2 regions of the Streptomyces sp. NPDC048424 genome follow, and region 1 is predicted to be linked to the other one. Evidence: riboswitches for the same ligand, from Rfam matches in the RefSeq annotation. Region 1 holds a riboswitch; the other holds the start of a gene.
The links. Region 1 has a riboswitch for guanidine ahead of AB0D29_RS08635 (multidrug efflux SMR transporter). Riboswitches for the same ligand answer to the same signal wherever they lie in the genome.

Region 1 (7,304 bases):
TGCTGATCGTCATCATTCGGCAGAGACCGGTCATGCGCTCGCGTAGATGCGCCAACCGTGCGTTACCGTGACAAAGCGGACCGCACGGGTGGCTCTCCATGTACCGGCCGCGCCGAGACTCGTTCTTCGAAACACTCAGGGAGAAACACATGGCCACCAAGGCTGAGAAGATCGTCGCCGGGCTCGGCGGCATCGACAACATCGAAGAGGTCGAGGGCTGCATCACCCGCCTGCGCACCGAGGTCTCCAACCCCGACCTCGTCGACGAGGCCGCGCTCAAGGCCGCCGGCGCCCACGGCGTCGTCAAGATGGGCACCGCGATCCAGGTCGTCATCGGCACCGACGCCGACCCGATCGCCGGCGAGATCGAAGACATGATGTGACCCGGACCCCTTGAGGTCCTTTCCGGACCCGGCCCCTGGGGCCACCCACACAGCGGACCCCGTCCCGGAACCACCCGGACGGGGTCCTCGCGTTCCACCGCAGGGACTAGGCTCGGAGCCATGTCTCGCATTGACGGCCGTACGCCCGAACAGCTCCGCCCGGTCACCATCGAACGCGGATGGAGCAAGCACGCCGAGGGCTCCGTCCTCATCTCCTTCGGAGACACCAAGGTCTTCTGCACCGCCTCCTTCACCGAAGGCGTCCCGCGCTGGCGCAAGGGCAGCGGCGAAGGCTGGGTCACCTCCGAGTACTCGATGCTGCCGCGCTCCACCAACACCCGCGGCGACCGCGAATCCGTACGCGGCAAGATCGGCGGCCGCACCCACGAGATCTCCCGCCTCATCGGCCGCTCGCTGCGCGCCGTCATCGACTACAAGGCCCTCGGCGAGAACACCATCGTCCTGGACTGCGACGTCCTCCAGGCCGACGGCGGCACCCGCACCGCCGCCATCACCGGCGCCTACGTCGCCCTCGCCGACGCCGTCGCATGGGGCCAGCAGAAGAAGCTCATCAAGGCCGGCCGCAAGCCCCTGACCGGCACCGTCGCCGCCGTCAGCGTCGGCATCGTCGACGGCGTCCCGCTCCTCGACCTCTGCTACGAGGAGGACGTGCGCGCCGAGACCGACATGAACGTGGTCTGCACCGGCGACGGCCGCTTCGTCGAGGTCCAGGGCACCGCCGAGGGCGAGCCCTTCGACCGCAAGGAACTGAACGCCCTCCTCGACCTCGCCGCCGGCGGCTGCGCGGACCTGGAAGCCATCCAGCTGGGCGCGCTCGAACTCTAGGCCGCGCCGCGTCCGCTCCCTGGGCGGCAACCGCCGGGCCCGGCCCGGCGTCTACGAAGACACGGGCGCACGGTGTCACAGCCGTGCGCCCGTCCACGCATCCGAATCCTGCTCCCGGGGAGAACGCATGAAGCTCCGCATCGCCGCCATAGCCGTGGCCGCCGTACTGACCGTCCCGGCCCTGTCCTCCTGCGACGCGATCTCCACGGCGATGGACTGCGCGAACACGGCGGTGGCCATCACCGACGGCGCGAACGACCTCCAGCAGGCGGTCTCCCAGGCGGGCAACAGCCCCCAGGACGCCCAGAACGCGCTCAACCAGATCGAGTCGAACCTCAAGAAGATCGGCGACCAGACGGACAACGCCGACCTGGGCAAGGCCATCACCTCGATGAACACGGCGGTCAAGAACGTCCGCACCTCCATCGAGAGCGGCAACACCGTCCCGGACATCCAGCCCGTCGCGGACGCGGCCAGCGAGATCTCCAAGGTCTGCACCCCGGGATAATGGGCGCATGACCTCGACGCCCAGCCGCCTGATCCTGGCCACCCGCAACGCGGGCAAAGTCTCCGAACTCCACGCCATCCTGTCCGAAGCCGGCCTGCCGCACGCGCTGGTCGGCGCGGACGCGTACCCGGAGATCCCGGACGTCAAGGAGACCGGGGTCACCTTCGCGGAGAACGCCCTCCTCAAGGCCCACGCCCTCGCGCAGGCCACCGGCCTCCCGGCGGTCGCCGACGACTCCGGCCTCTGCGTGGACGTCCTGAACGGCGCCCCCGGCATCTTCTCCGCCCGCTGGGCCGGCGCGCACGGCGACGACAAGGCCAACCTCGACCTCCTGCTGGCCCAGCTCGGCGACATCGCCGACGAGCACCGCGGCGCCCACTTCTTCTGCGCGGCCGCCCTCGCCCTGCCCGACGGCACGGAACGCGTGGTCGAGGGCCGCCTCCTGGGCACCCTGCGCCACACCCCGTCCGGCACCGGCGGCTTCGGCTACGACCCGATCCTCCAGCCCCTGGGCGAATCCCGCACCTGCGCCGAACTCACCCCGGCCGAAAAGAACGCCATCTCCCACCGAGGCCAGGCTTTCCGCGCCCTGGTCCCGGTCCTCCGCGACCTCCTGGGCTGACGCAGTGAGGCCTGGTCCCCGGACGTCGGGAACCAGGCCTCATATGGGGTACGCCCGGTCGGATTCGAACCGACATACGTGGCCACCTAAAGACCACCGCTAACCAGGTCGCGTACGGGCGCGAGTCATGAACACTGTACTGCGCACCGTGCCGTGCAGGGGAAGCGGCATCAAAGGTTTCGCCGACCTCCCCGACACCAGGTGCTGGTGATCGCGTGACAGTTGGGGCACAGCAGGCGCAGGTTCTCACGGCGGTCGTCGCTCCAGTCACCGTTGATGTGGTCGATCTCAAGCGTCATCGGGTCACCCAGCCACTCGGCAGCCGTGCCGCACTCGGCGCAGCACTCCGGGACACCTATGTCGCGCATGGCCCTTCGCAGAAGCCGGCTGCGGGTGCGGCGACGCCCCTCGTGCTTCACGAGGATTTCCTCGGCGGGCCTGACGGAGCGCTGCGGCTTGCCGCGGCTGTGGGCCTGGCCGAGGAAGTGCGAAGTGTCCAGCCCTGATTCGAGGACCCACGCCTTGAGCGAGGCCCGCCACGGTGTGGTGTCCGGGCGCTCGAGACGTCTCAAGGTCTCCGCCCAGGACTGCGAACCGGCGACCGCGTTCCGAAGCAGCGATTCGTGCGGCTTCTCATGGCGACGGTAAGGGCGTTGGTCGAAGTGGGAGACGTCGATGCCGTAGGCGAAGAAGCGCCGCATGAGGTACTGCTTCAGCCTCAGGGGGAACGGCTCTATGCCGTAGCGGGCGATGACCTCGTCGATGTCCTTGCACCGGGCCGCGGCCTCGGTCAGGACCTCCCGCGTGTAGCGGGCGCCGCTGGTCATCGGCGGCCCTTGCCTCGACCACGATACGTATCCGTCGTTGAATGGCAGTTGGGGCACAGCAGCCGGAGGTTTCCCGCTTGGTTGTTGCGCCAATCTCCGTCGATGTGGTCCACCTCCAGGGGTAGCGGGTGCCCGCGCCAGCGGGCCTCGATACCGCATCGCGCGCACTGCTCGGGTGCGCCCTGTGCCCTGAGGGCCCACTTCAGCTGCTCGCTCTGGACGCGGCGGGCGTGGGCTCCGTCCTGTTTGACCAGGAGCGCCTCCGGCGTTCGCCGAACCTGGAGGCGCCCCGCTGGTGAGGGCAACTTGAAGTGCGAGATGTCGATGCCGAAGGCCTTCACTCGGCGGCTGATGTGGGTGTGGTGGCCGCCGACGACCTCGAGGCCCAGGCGTCGCAGGACCTCGCACATGGTCGTCGAGGCGGCCACGGCCTCCGCCAGGACCTCCCTCGTCCACTTCGCGCCCTCCGCCTCGAAGTGTGAGACGTCAACGCCCAGCTTCCGCATGCGGCCGTGCAGATAGCGCCGCGAGCCGCTCTTGGGATCGACCCCCAGCTGCTCCAGCGCCTCCGTCAGCGTGCGCGACGCGCTCGCCGCCTCCGTGAGGCGTTCCCTCGTGTACGGGCTGACCGGCATTCTTGCCCCTCCACTCTTCGGCCGCGTGTGCGGCGCTCGTATGGAGTAACGGGCCGGTGGGCGGGCGGTTACGGGCGGTTTCGTCCGATAAGCGGAGCGGCCCGCGCCGGATTTGGGGCGGGCCGCTGCGGGGGTGGGGTGGGTCAGATGCCCAGGTCCTTGATGATCTTGGCTACGTGGCCCGTGGCCTTGACGTTGTAGAAGGCGTGCTCGACCTTGCCCTCCTCGTCGACGACCACCGTGGAGCGGATGACCCCGGTGACCGTCTTGCCGTACAGCTTCTTCTCGCCGTACGCGCCGTACGCCGTCAGGGTCTCCTTCTCCGGGTCGCCGACCAGGGTGACCTTCAGGTGCTCCTTCTCGCGGAACTTCGCGAGCTTCTCCGGCTTGTCCGGGGAGACGCCGATGACGTCGTAGCCGGCCGTCGCCAGGACGTCCAGATTGTCCGTGAAGTCGCAGGCCTGCTTGGTGCAGCCCGGGGTCAGGGCGGCCGGGTAGAAGTAGACGATCACCTTGCGGCCCTTGTGGTCGGCGAGCGAGACCTCGTTGCCGTCCGCGTCGGGCAGGGTGAAGGCGGGGGCGGTGTCGCCCGGCTGGAGTCGCTCGCTCATCTGGACAGTCTCCTCAAGAGGGGATCGGTACGTCTCGAGACTAAGCTGACAGACTGTTCACCGGGGACTACCCCCCACCGGACCACGACGACGGAGGCAGCGCGGTGCCCGAAGCCAGGACCCCCGCACAGATCGAGGCGGACATCGTCCGCCGCCGCGAGCAGCTCGCCGAGACGCTCGACGAGATCGGCGTGCGCGTGCACCCGAAGACGATCATCGGGGATGCGCGGGCCAAGGTCGTCTCGACCGTCGACCACACGGCCGGGCGCGCCTTCGCCACGGTGAACCGTGTCGTGACGGATCTGCGCGACAGCCTGCGCAACGACGACGGGACTCCGCGTCCCGAGCGGATCGTGCCGGTCGCCCTGCTCGCGGTGGGTGTGGTCGGTGTGCTTGTCCTGTCGGCACGACGCAGGCGCGCGTGACCCTGAGCGGCACGGGGCGGGCGCGGACAGGTAGGTTCGGGGCGTGAGCGAGAACACCACCCACGACAAGCTGCCCATCCGCATGCTGCACGACCGCGTGCTCGTGAAGTCCGACCTGCCGGAGGGCGAGCGGCGCTCGGGCGGCGGCATCCTGATTCCGGCGACGGCCGCGGTGGGCAAGCGGCTGGCCTGGGCCGAGGTGGTCGCGGTCGGGCAGAACGTACGGACGGTCGAGCCCGGGGACCGGGTCCTGTACGACCCCGAGGACCGTGCCGAGGTCGAGGTGCGGGGCGCGACGTACGTTCTGATGCGCGAGCGGGACCTGCACGCGGTGGCCGCGGAGCGGCTGGAGGGGTCGGAGGACTCCACCGGCCTGTACCTCTAGGGCTCGAAGAGGACTCGAACGGCGATGCAAAAGGGCTGGTGGCCTTTGTCACCGGCCCTTTTCGCTGCCCTTTGCTACGGTGGAGGAGAACCCGACGAGACGCGCCGTACCGGGTATGACAAGACGACGCACCCCGTATCGCTCGTTGTCTCGGAGGTGCCGTCATGGCCTGGGTTCTTCTTGTTGTCGCCGGTGTGATCGAAGTCGGCTGGTCGATCGGCATGAAATTCACCGAGGGCTTCACCCGGCTCTGGCCCAGTGTGTTCACGGGCGCCGGGATCGTCGCCAGCATGGTGCTGCTGTCGTACGCCGCGAAGACCCTGCCCATCGGTACCGCGTACGGGGTGTGGGTGGGCATCGGCGCCGCCGGCGCGGCCGTGCTCGGTATGGCGGTGCTGGGCGAGCCCGTCACCGCCTCCCGGATCTTCTTCATCTGTCTGCTGCTGGTGGCCGTGGTCGGGCTGAAGGTGACCTCCGGTCACTGACCGCCCGCGTCGGCGGTCATTCCAGGAACGCCGACGGCGGCGGGCGCAGTCCTTCGGCCGGCCCGCCGTCGGCGCCCTGGGTGCCCGTCGTCCCCTGGGTGCCCTGGGTGGTGCCGCCGTTGTCCTGACCGCCCTGCGTCTGGCCGCCGTTGTCCTGACCCCCGTTGTTCTGCCCGCCCTGGGTCTGGCCCCCGTTGTTCTGGCCGCCGTTGTTCTGTCCTCCCTGGTTCTGGCCGCCCTGCGTCTGGCCGTTGTTCTGACCCCCTTGGTTCTGGCCGCCGTTGTCGCGGCCGCCCGTCGGCGGGGTCGGCCGTTGCGGGGGCGTGGGCGTGAGCTCGTCGTCCGGCGTCTCCTGCGGGGGGTTGGACTCCGGGGAGGGCGGGGGCGGGGGCTGCGCCGCGCCCGGCTGGAGTTCCAGGTCGAAGTCGACGGGGTCGGTGCCCTCCAGCGCGGTCTTCGTGTACGCGGCCCAGATCCGGGCCGGGTAGCCGCCACCGCCGATGCGGGGCTCGCCCAGGGCTCCGTAGAGGGACTGCAGGGTTCCGGTGTCCGGGTCCTGGCCCATCATCGAGACGACCGTGACCAGGTTCGGGGTGTAGGCCGCGAACCAGGCCGAGCGGTCCAGTTCGCCGGTGCCGGTCTTGCCGGCGGCCGGGTGACCGGCGGCGAGGGCCGCCGTACCGGTGCCGTTGTCCACGACGCTGACCAGCATGGACGTGGTGGTGTCGGCGGCCTCGCGGCTGATGGCCTGGGTGGGGGTGCGCTCGGGCAGGCCGATCGTGTCGCCGCCCTTGGTGATCTTCTCCAGGAAGGTGTACGGGGTGCGTCGGCCGTGGTCGGCGAGGGTCGCGTAGGCCTGGGTCATGTCCAGGACGCTGGCCTGCATCGTGCCGAGCGCCATGGCGGGGCCCGTGACGAAGTTCGGGGTGTCCTCGGGGACGCCGAGGTCGATGGCGGTCTTCTTGACCTTGCCGGTGCCGACGTCGACCACCATCTGCGCGTACACGGCGTTGACGGAGAGGTCGGTGGCGGTGTTGACGGTGATGTTCCCGTACGAGATCTGGCCCTCGTTCTCGGGGCTGAAACGGATCCGGCCGCCGACGACGGGGCGCTTGTTGTCGCCGTTGTAGATCGTGTTCGGGGTGATCCGGCGGCCGTCCTGGGTGCGGGAGCCGTTCTCGACGGCGGACGCGAAGACGAACGGTTTGAAGGTGGAGGCGACCTGGTAGTCGTGCCGGGTCGCGTTGTTGACGTACTGCTTGGTGTAGTCGATGCCGCCGTACATGGCGACGACCTTGCCGGTGGCCGGGTCGATGGAGACCCCGCCGGCCCGCACCAGCCGGTCCGCCTTGCGCGTGTCCGGTTCGAGTTTGCCGATCATCTGGTCGTCGACGGCCTCGACGAAGGCGGTCTGGCGGCGCTTGTCGATGGTGGAGGTGATCCGGTAGCCGCCCTCGGCGAGGGTCTTGTCGTCGAGGATCTTGTTCTCGACGATGTAGTCCTTGATCGCTTCCACGAGGTAGCCGCGCTGTCCGGCAAGGCCCGCGGCCGCGCGGACCTTGCCGGGCTCGGGGAAC
Region 2 (7,304 bases), on a different contig from region 1:
CTGCTCCGGACCTTCGAACGCACCCGGTCCTGAGGGGTGCCCCCGGGCCGCACGTGCCGGGGGCACCCCTGTGTCCACCGCTACTGCCCGCTCACCGCCATGGCATGGCCGAGCAGGCCCTCCTTCACGTACGGCCCCTCGCAGTCGGCCCTGTTGGAGACGAAGTGGTCGAACACGGACGGTATGTAGCACCGGTAGAGGGGTACCGAGCCCGGCACCGGCTTCGTGTACACGTATCCGACCGCGCCGAGGGGCTGTTGGCCCTCGCACCCCGGATCGGGGGTCAGCAGCGAGTGGTCCGCCGCCTTGCACTCGTAGAGCCGGACCGTGCCGGGCGCGGGGTCGCGCAGCACGTTCCAGACCGCCTCGTGGGTGAACCCGGCGGGCAGGGGGCGCGAGGAGGCCACGTGCCCGGCGTGGGGGCGGTAGCCGCGGACCAGGGGTGCGTAGGGGCTGGTGTGGCCGCGGGTCCGCTCCCACGTGCGCAGGTAGCCCTCGGCGCCCTGCATGAGCTCGTCCACCACGTCCTGGCCGCCGGTGACCCGGATGTCCTCGATCCAGTCCGGTACGAGGCCGTAGTGGGTGCCACCGCCGTCCGTGTTGACGTCCCAGACGCGTTGGCCGGTGACCTGCCGGTCCAGGACCGAGCCGCCGTCAGGGCTGCGGAAGGGGTAGCGGACCGGGTTTCCGGCCGCGGCCCGGGGGCCGGGCAGCCAGGCGAAGCCGTTCATGTCGGTGCCGATGCCGTACCCGGCGCCGTACTTGGCGCGCAGGGCGGCGTGTTCGCGCGCCTCGGCCGCGAACGCGGGGGCCTCGTACATGTGGCCGGTGATGAAGCCGCCCAGGCGGTAGACCCGTTCGGTCCAGTTCTCGTCCATCCAGCCGTGGGTGGACAGGACACCGGAGTACTGCTGGGTTTCGAGCACGCGCAGCGCCTGGTTCGCCGCCTTGACGCTCATGTGGTCGATCTCCAGCATCATGTTGCGCTTGGTCATGCCCAGCACGGCGTACTCGCCCAGTGCGGTCAGGCCCCGTCGGTTGCACTGCGCCGCCTGCAAGGAGGCGCCGTACTGCGGGAGTTCGACCCCTTCCGGCAGGGCGGCGCGGATCCGGGCGGCCGCGGCCGCGTCCTCCTCCACCGCGGCCTCCTCCACCGTGGCCCCTGCCCGGCCCTCGGCGGCGGGTCCTGCGGCGAGTCCGAAGCCGATCGGGTTGTCGTGTTCGGGGCCGGAGCAGGGCTCCGTGCTCCAGAAGGTGCCCGTCGACAGGAACTGGCCGGTGTTGATGGCCATGCCCTGGGTGCCCGAGTCGAACCGGACGCCGCACAGGGCGTTGTCGAACTTGTGGCACAGGAACATGCTGCGCACGCCCAGCCGGTGCAGCTCGTCCAGGCCGCGGTCGATGTCGGCCATGGTGCAGCGGGCGCTGTCCAGCACCTGCTTGCAGCCGAACGGTTCGGAGGTCTCCACCCCGAGGACGACGGCGAGCTTGCCCTCCTGGATGACCTTGCGGGCCTGGTCGGGCTCGGTGACGACGCGGAACCAGCCCTTGCCCGCGCCGCCGTGCATGGCGTCGACGTAGGCCTGGAGTTCGCAGGTCTTCTGGATCTGGAGCCTGATCGCGGTCATCTCGTCGCAGCCGCGGTCCTTGAAGAAGTAGAGCGAGCAGATGACCCCGTTGGTGACCATGTCGTTCACCAGGACCCGCTGGCCGCCGCGCCAGGCCCGCTCCACCCAAGCGTAGTAGGTCTGCTGGTGGGTGGCGGAGTCGTGGGCCGGCCAGTCGCGGAACGTCGGCCAGCCGTTCGGGTCGTGCCGGCCGTCACCGCCGTTGGTGATCATGTCGAAGAGGGCGAGGACGCCGTCCGGGTAGTGCTCGGGGCAGTCCTTGAGGGCGTCCGCCACCCCGGCCGTGGAGAAGACCTTCCCGCAGACGAGCCGTCCTCCGAAGCCCTCGTTGGACATCAGGTGGACGTGCGCGTCGACGTACCCGCGGACCCGGCCCTGGGCGTCGGTCCCGGTGAACGGCTCCCCGCTGACGTTGACCTGCGAGTCCGGGGCCGGGCGCGCCACGGGCTCCCACCACTGCGGGCCCGCCGACGCGCCCGCGGCCGCGGGGCCGAGGACCAGGGTGACCATCGCGAGGACCAGGCCGATCAAGGCGTACCGGCTTCGTCCGAAGGCTCTTCGTCGATCCATACCCGTCCCTTTCACGAAGCGTTCAGGACATTGCGGAGATGGTCTTCGGCCGACGGCCCGCGCGGTGCGGGCCCGCTCAACCCGCCTGGCGCACCGCCCCCGCCGCATGGGCGCGGACCAGGGCCAGGTAGTCCGCCGCCAGGCGGTGGCAGTCGCCGGGCCACCGGGCGGAGACGTAGTTGCCGTCCTTGACGGTGAAGCCGCGTCCGGGCCGGGCCGCGGTGTCGCGCAGCGGCAGCGGCGGACCGGCGAGGAAATGACGCGGGTCGGCGAGCGCCGCGGTGACCTCCTGCTGCACGGTGGTGCGGTAGGTGCGGTAGTAGCGCCCCAGCCATAGCCGGGTGAGGTTCCAGCCGGTCAGCTCCAGCAGGGACGTCAGAGCCGTCGTCCGCCGGCCGTGGAGGACCGAGCGCCCGGTGGCGGGATCCTTGGCCCGCGCCGCGAGCAGCACGCCGTGGCAGACCGCTCCCACCGGCAGCCCCTGGGTGAAGAGCCGGGCGAACAGCTGCTGGGCGGTGGCGTCCTCGAGCAGCGTGCGCATGCCGGCGGCGTGGCCGCCGGGTACGAACAGGCCCGTGATGGCGGCCGGGTCCGCCTGCGCGGACTCCGCGTAGTCCTCGTACGAGGAGGGGGCAAGGAAATGGGGGTCCTCGGTGAGGCGCCGGTAGGCGGCCAGTTCGGCGCGGCGGGTCATCAGCCAGGGCGACAGCCAGGAGAACCCGAGGTCCGTGAGCCGGGGGTCGGCGAGCGCGACCTTCCCGCCTGGGGTGGCGAACCGCACCTCGAAGCCGGCGTCCCGCAGTGCGGCCCAGGGCACCGCCGCCTCGGTGGGGTCGTAGTCGCCTGCGGGAAGCAGGAAGAGAATCACGGCGTACTCCTCTGAGCGGTGGTGATCAGGGCAGCACGCTTCCCCGGCACTCCGCGGGCCCCTGATCCCCACGGTGTCCGAAGGCCGACCTTAGGAGCGGCCCGCGGCGCCGTCATTGACTCCGGCGGCCAATCCGTTGACTCCCCGAACCCGCTCCCCCGGCTCCCCGGGCCCGCTCCCCGAACCCGCTCCCCCGGCCCGCTCCCCGAACGCGCTCTCCGAACCGTTCTGCGGACCCGTCCGCCCGGGGTCGTCCCGCAGACGGTGTTGACGGGGGTGGTGCGCCCGCATTGACTGGCGGCCGTGTCCGCCACCGAGCCGCCCTCCGTCACCGCGTGTTACGCCCTCGCCGTCCTGAACTCGACCGCCGAGGGCGAGAGCGGGTCGTCCGGCTCCTGGGCCCTGCCCACGGACCGGCTGGAGTACGGCGAGATGCGCGCGCTGTGGGACACGGTGCTCGACGCCGGCGACGCCGGCCCGCACACCGGGCTCCTCGTGGGCGACCGCATGCGGCCCGAAGGCCTGCACATCCTGGGCCACCTCGTCCTCACCTGCGCCAGCCTCGCGGACGCCGCGCGGGCGGCCGAGCGCTACCACCCGCTGGTGAGCCAGGCGGGCACGGTGACCCTGCACCGTGACAGCGGCGTCGGCCGGATCCGCTACCGGCCGACCGTCGCCCCGGCCACCATGCACCCCCAGCAGGTGGAGGCGGTCGTCAGCATCATGGTGCGGGCGGCCCGCTGGATCGCCGGCGACGACTGGGCGCCCCTGGCCGTCTCGTTCGCCCACCCCCGTGCGGGCTCGGCCGAGCCCTACACCCGTGTCCTCGGCTGCCCCGTCACCTTCGACTCCCCGGAGAACGCGATCACGGTCGCCGACGAGGACCTCGACCGGCGGCGCCCCCTCTACGATCCGGCGCTCAACTCCCTGCACCGGGCCTACGCGGACCGGCTTCTGCACCAGCTGTCCGCGGCCCCGACCGTGGCCGAGCGCGTGCGGCAGTGGCTGGAACGCGCCGCGCTCGGGGACGCGGGCCCCGAGGGCCCCGCCAAGGAGCTCAACCTCAGCGTCCGGACCCTGCGCCGGGCCCTGCACGCGGAGGGCACGTCGTGGCGCGCGCTCCTCGACACCGCCCGACACGGCCGGGCCAGACGGCTGCTGGAGACCACGCCCCTGCCGCTGGACCGGATCGCCCCCCTCGTCGGCCTGAGCGGCGCGACGGCCCTGGTCCGTGCCTTCACCCGGTGGGAGGGCATGCCTCCCGGCGCGTACCGCGTCCGGCACCGGCCCGCGGCCCCCGGATCGTGACGGGCCGGCGGCGGGTGAGGTACTTCACCGCGGGCGGCGCGCCGACCGACCGCCTCCGTTGCTAGATTGTCCGGCGGCCGGATCCAAGGCCCCGGACGAGATGCGCCGTACCCGGTCACGCACGACGACGCGCGAGATGCTGCACGAGCAGCGCCTCACGCTGTCCGCACCCGGGCAGCGTCCTCGTCGAGCAGGATGGGCCGAACGCCATGACCGTGCCACTCACCAGCAGCCTGTACCGGACGACCGCGCATGCCGCGGGGGGCCGTACCGGGTCCGTCCGCACGGACGACGGGCGCCTGGACGTCCGCCTCGCCCCGCCGCGCAAGAAGGTCGCCGGGACCACCAACCCGGAACAGCTTTTCGCGGCCGGTTTCGCCGCCTGCTTCACCTCCGCGCTCGCGGAGGTCGCCGCCGAGTTCGGGGCGGACGCCACCGCCGCGCGCGTGGCCTGCGAAGTACAGCTCGGCACCACGGACACGCCCGCGGGCTACGGCCTCGCGGTGGCCCTCACCGTCAGCCTGCCGGGGTGGCGGGCGGCGGACCTCCAGACCCTGCTGCACCGGGCGGACGCGGTCTGCCCCTACGCGCAGGCCGTACGCGGCAACGTACCGCTGACGCTGCTGGCCGTGGACGACCCCGCCGCCGACGACCGTGCCTGAGCCCGAGCCGGCGGGGCCCGTCCCGGGCGGACCCGGCGTCCCCGTGCCCGAGTACGGCGCCTGGCTGCGGCGCGGCATCAGCCGCGACGGCGGACCCCTGATCGAGGACAGCGAAGTGGTGTGGCTGCAGGCCGGGCCGTACTACGCCGACAGCCGGGGCTTCGCCGGTACGACCTCCTTCGACGGCTCCCAGGTGCACTTCCACCACCTCACGGGCGAGCCGGGCGAGGACACCGGCACCTTCCGGCGGGAGGGCGCGGACCTCGTCGAGTGGGGCACCAACCCGGACGGCAGCACCTTCCTGGAGGTCTGGACCCCGCTGCCCGGCGCCGACGGTGTCACCGGCTCCTGGTCCGGTCCGGACCACCACGTGGTGCGCGTGGGCCGGCACGTGGTGCACGTCGACTCCCGTACGGGGGCGTACTGGCGGCTGTGACGGCGCGATGGACCCCGCGCCCGGCCGCCGGCGCGTCGGCGCCACGGCGCGTCGGCGTCACGGCGCGTCGGCGTCACGGCGCGTCGGACGGACCCCGGCGCGTGCGGGTGTCGAGGATCCCGGCGGTGAACTGCGCCAGTTGCTCGCGCAGTTCCTCGCGCGGCACCCCCTTGTCCCCGGCCAGGTAGGCGACGAGGTCGGCCCGGGTCGCGGCGAGCAGGGCGTGGGCGGTGTAGTCGGTGTCGGCCGGGCCCGGGATCTGCTCCAGCAGGTCCCGGAGCAGGGCGTGCCACCGCTCGTAGTGCGCCGTCCGGTAGGGACTGTCGGCGCCGGTTCCCTCCAGGGCCAGCGCGAGGTGGCGGTTGTCGAGCTTGAAGCACAGGACGGCGTCCAGCAGGGCGGGCACGCGCCGGAGCGGCGGGGTGGTGGGTCCCAGCGGTGGCGGACCGTCCTCGACGGCGCTCCTGACCGGTTCGAGCCGCGCCTCGTACAGCGCGCCGATCAGACCGGTGCGGTCACCGAAGGCGCGGAAGAGCGTTCCCTTGCCGACGCCGGCCGCTGCCGCGATATCGGCCATCGTCACGTCCTCGGGGCTCCGGCAATGGGCGAAGAGCTCGTCGGCGGCGGCGAAGACGGCGGCCCGGTTACGGGCGGCGTCCTTGCGCGGACTGCGCTGTTCGGTCATCGGGATCCTCCGATTGCAAAGCGGACCATCGGTCCGTATCGTTCACCGAAGAAGCGGACCACTGGTCCGTATCGTACGGGACGGAGTACCCCCATGCCCACCACCACCGCACCGGCGGATCTGTACCGCCACAGCCTGCGCCTGCTCCTGGCCAAGGACGTTCCCGGCTGGGTCGGCCTGTGGGCCGACGAGGGCGTGATGGAGTTCCCCTTCGCTCCCCCGGGTTGGCCCGAACGGCTGGACGGCCGGGAAGCCATCGCCGCCTACATGCGCGACTACCCCGACCACATCGACCTGCACGACTTCCCCGACGTACGGATCCACGAGAGCACCGGGGCCGGGACCATCGTGGTCGAGATGCGCGGTGTGGGCCGCCTCGTCGCGGCGGACAGCCCCTTCGACATGACGTACATCGCCGTCGTGACCGTCCGGGACGGACGGTTCACCTCCTACCGCGACTACTGGAACCCCCTCGCCGTCCAGGCGCCCGGGATGGACTTCACGGGGAGCGACGCCCGATGAATTCCACCGGAACCACCCTGGTCACCGGTGCCACCGGCACCACCGGCGGCCGGACCGCCGCGCAGCTGATCGCCGCAGGCCACCGCGTCCGGGCCGCCGGCCGGCGGGCCACCCCGCTGCCGGGAGCGGACCCGGTCCGCTTCGACTGGTACGACGCCACCACCTTCGGCGACGCCCTCGACGGGGTCGACCGCGCCTACCTCGTCCCGCCCATCGGCGACCCGGACCCGGCCGCGGTCATGCTGCCCTTCCTCCGCGAGGCCCGCGCCGCCGGCGTGCGCCGCGCCGTCCTCCTCAGCTCCTCGGCCATCCCCGAGGGCGGTCCTGCGGTGGGGGCGGTGCACCAGGCCCTGCCCGGCCTGTTCGAGCAGTGGGCGGTCCTGCGGCCTTCCTGGTTCATGCAGAACTTCACCGGCACGCACGCGCACGCCGACAGCATCCGCGCCGAAGGGCTCATCCGAACGGCGGCCGGGACCGGCCGGGTCGGCTTCGTCGACGCCGACGACATCGCCGCCGTTGCCGTGCGCGCCCTGACGGACGACCGGGCACCCAACGCCGACCTGGTCCTGACCGGCCCGCAGGCACTCAGCCACGACGACATCGCCGCGATCGTCACCCGGGTCAC

Region 2: linked by a shared signal. The riboswitch ahead of AB0D29_RS20885 (Ohr family peroxiredoxin) and the one ahead of AB0D29_RS08635 (multidrug efflux SMR transporter) in region 1 are both predicted to bind guanidine.

What each region holds. Positions count from the first base shown of each region.
Region 1 is NZ_JBEZKE010000004.1:396,777-404,080, reverse strand. It holds gene AB0D29_RS08685 (PTS glucose/sucrose transporter subunit IIB) at 99-383, shown strand; gene rph (ribonuclease PH) at 504-1,229, shown strand; gene AB0D29_RS08675 (hypothetical protein) at 1,357-1,737, shown strand; gene rdgB (RdgB/HAM1 family non-canonical purine NTP pyrophosphatase) at 1,745-2,359, shown strand; tRNA gene AB0D29_RS08665 (tRNA-Leu) at 2,409-2,481, opposite strand; gene AB0D29_RS08660 (HNH endonuclease signature motif containing protein) at 2,530-3,186, opposite strand; gene AB0D29_RS08655 (HNH endonuclease signature motif containing protein) at 3,183-3,821, opposite strand; gene bcp (thioredoxin-dependent thiol peroxidase) at 3,965-4,432, opposite strand; gene AB0D29_RS08645 (DUF3618 domain-containing protein) at 4,537-4,857, shown strand; gene AB0D29_RS08640 (co-chaperone GroES) at 4,901-5,242, shown strand; guanidine-III (ykkC-III) riboswitch at 5,306-5,375, shown strand; gene AB0D29_RS08635 (multidrug efflux SMR transporter) at 5,407-5,727, shown strand; gene AB0D29_RS08630 (transglycosylase domain-containing protein) at 5,744-7,304, opposite strand, start outside.
Region 2 is NZ_JBEZKE010000014.1:16,565-23,868, reverse strand. It holds gene xdhC (xanthine dehydrogenase accessory protein XdhC) at 1-33, shown strand, start outside; gene AB0D29_RS20900 (hypothetical protein) at 81-2,198, opposite strand; gene AB0D29_RS20895 (type 1 glutamine amidotransferase domain-containing protein) at 2,275-3,066, opposite strand; gene AB0D29_RS20890 (AraC family transcriptional regulator ligand-binding domain-containing protein) at 3,370-4,374, shown strand; guanidine-III (ykkC-III) riboswitch at 4,447-4,508, shown strand; gene AB0D29_RS20885 (Ohr family peroxiredoxin) at 4,584-5,036, shown strand; gene AB0D29_RS20880 (hypothetical protein) at 5,029-5,472, shown strand; gene AB0D29_RS20875 (TetR/AcrR family transcriptional regulator) at 5,546-6,157, opposite strand; gene AB0D29_RS20870 (nuclear transport factor 2 family protein) at 6,251-6,679, shown strand; gene AB0D29_RS20865 (NAD(P)H-binding protein) at 6,676-7,304, shown strand, end outside.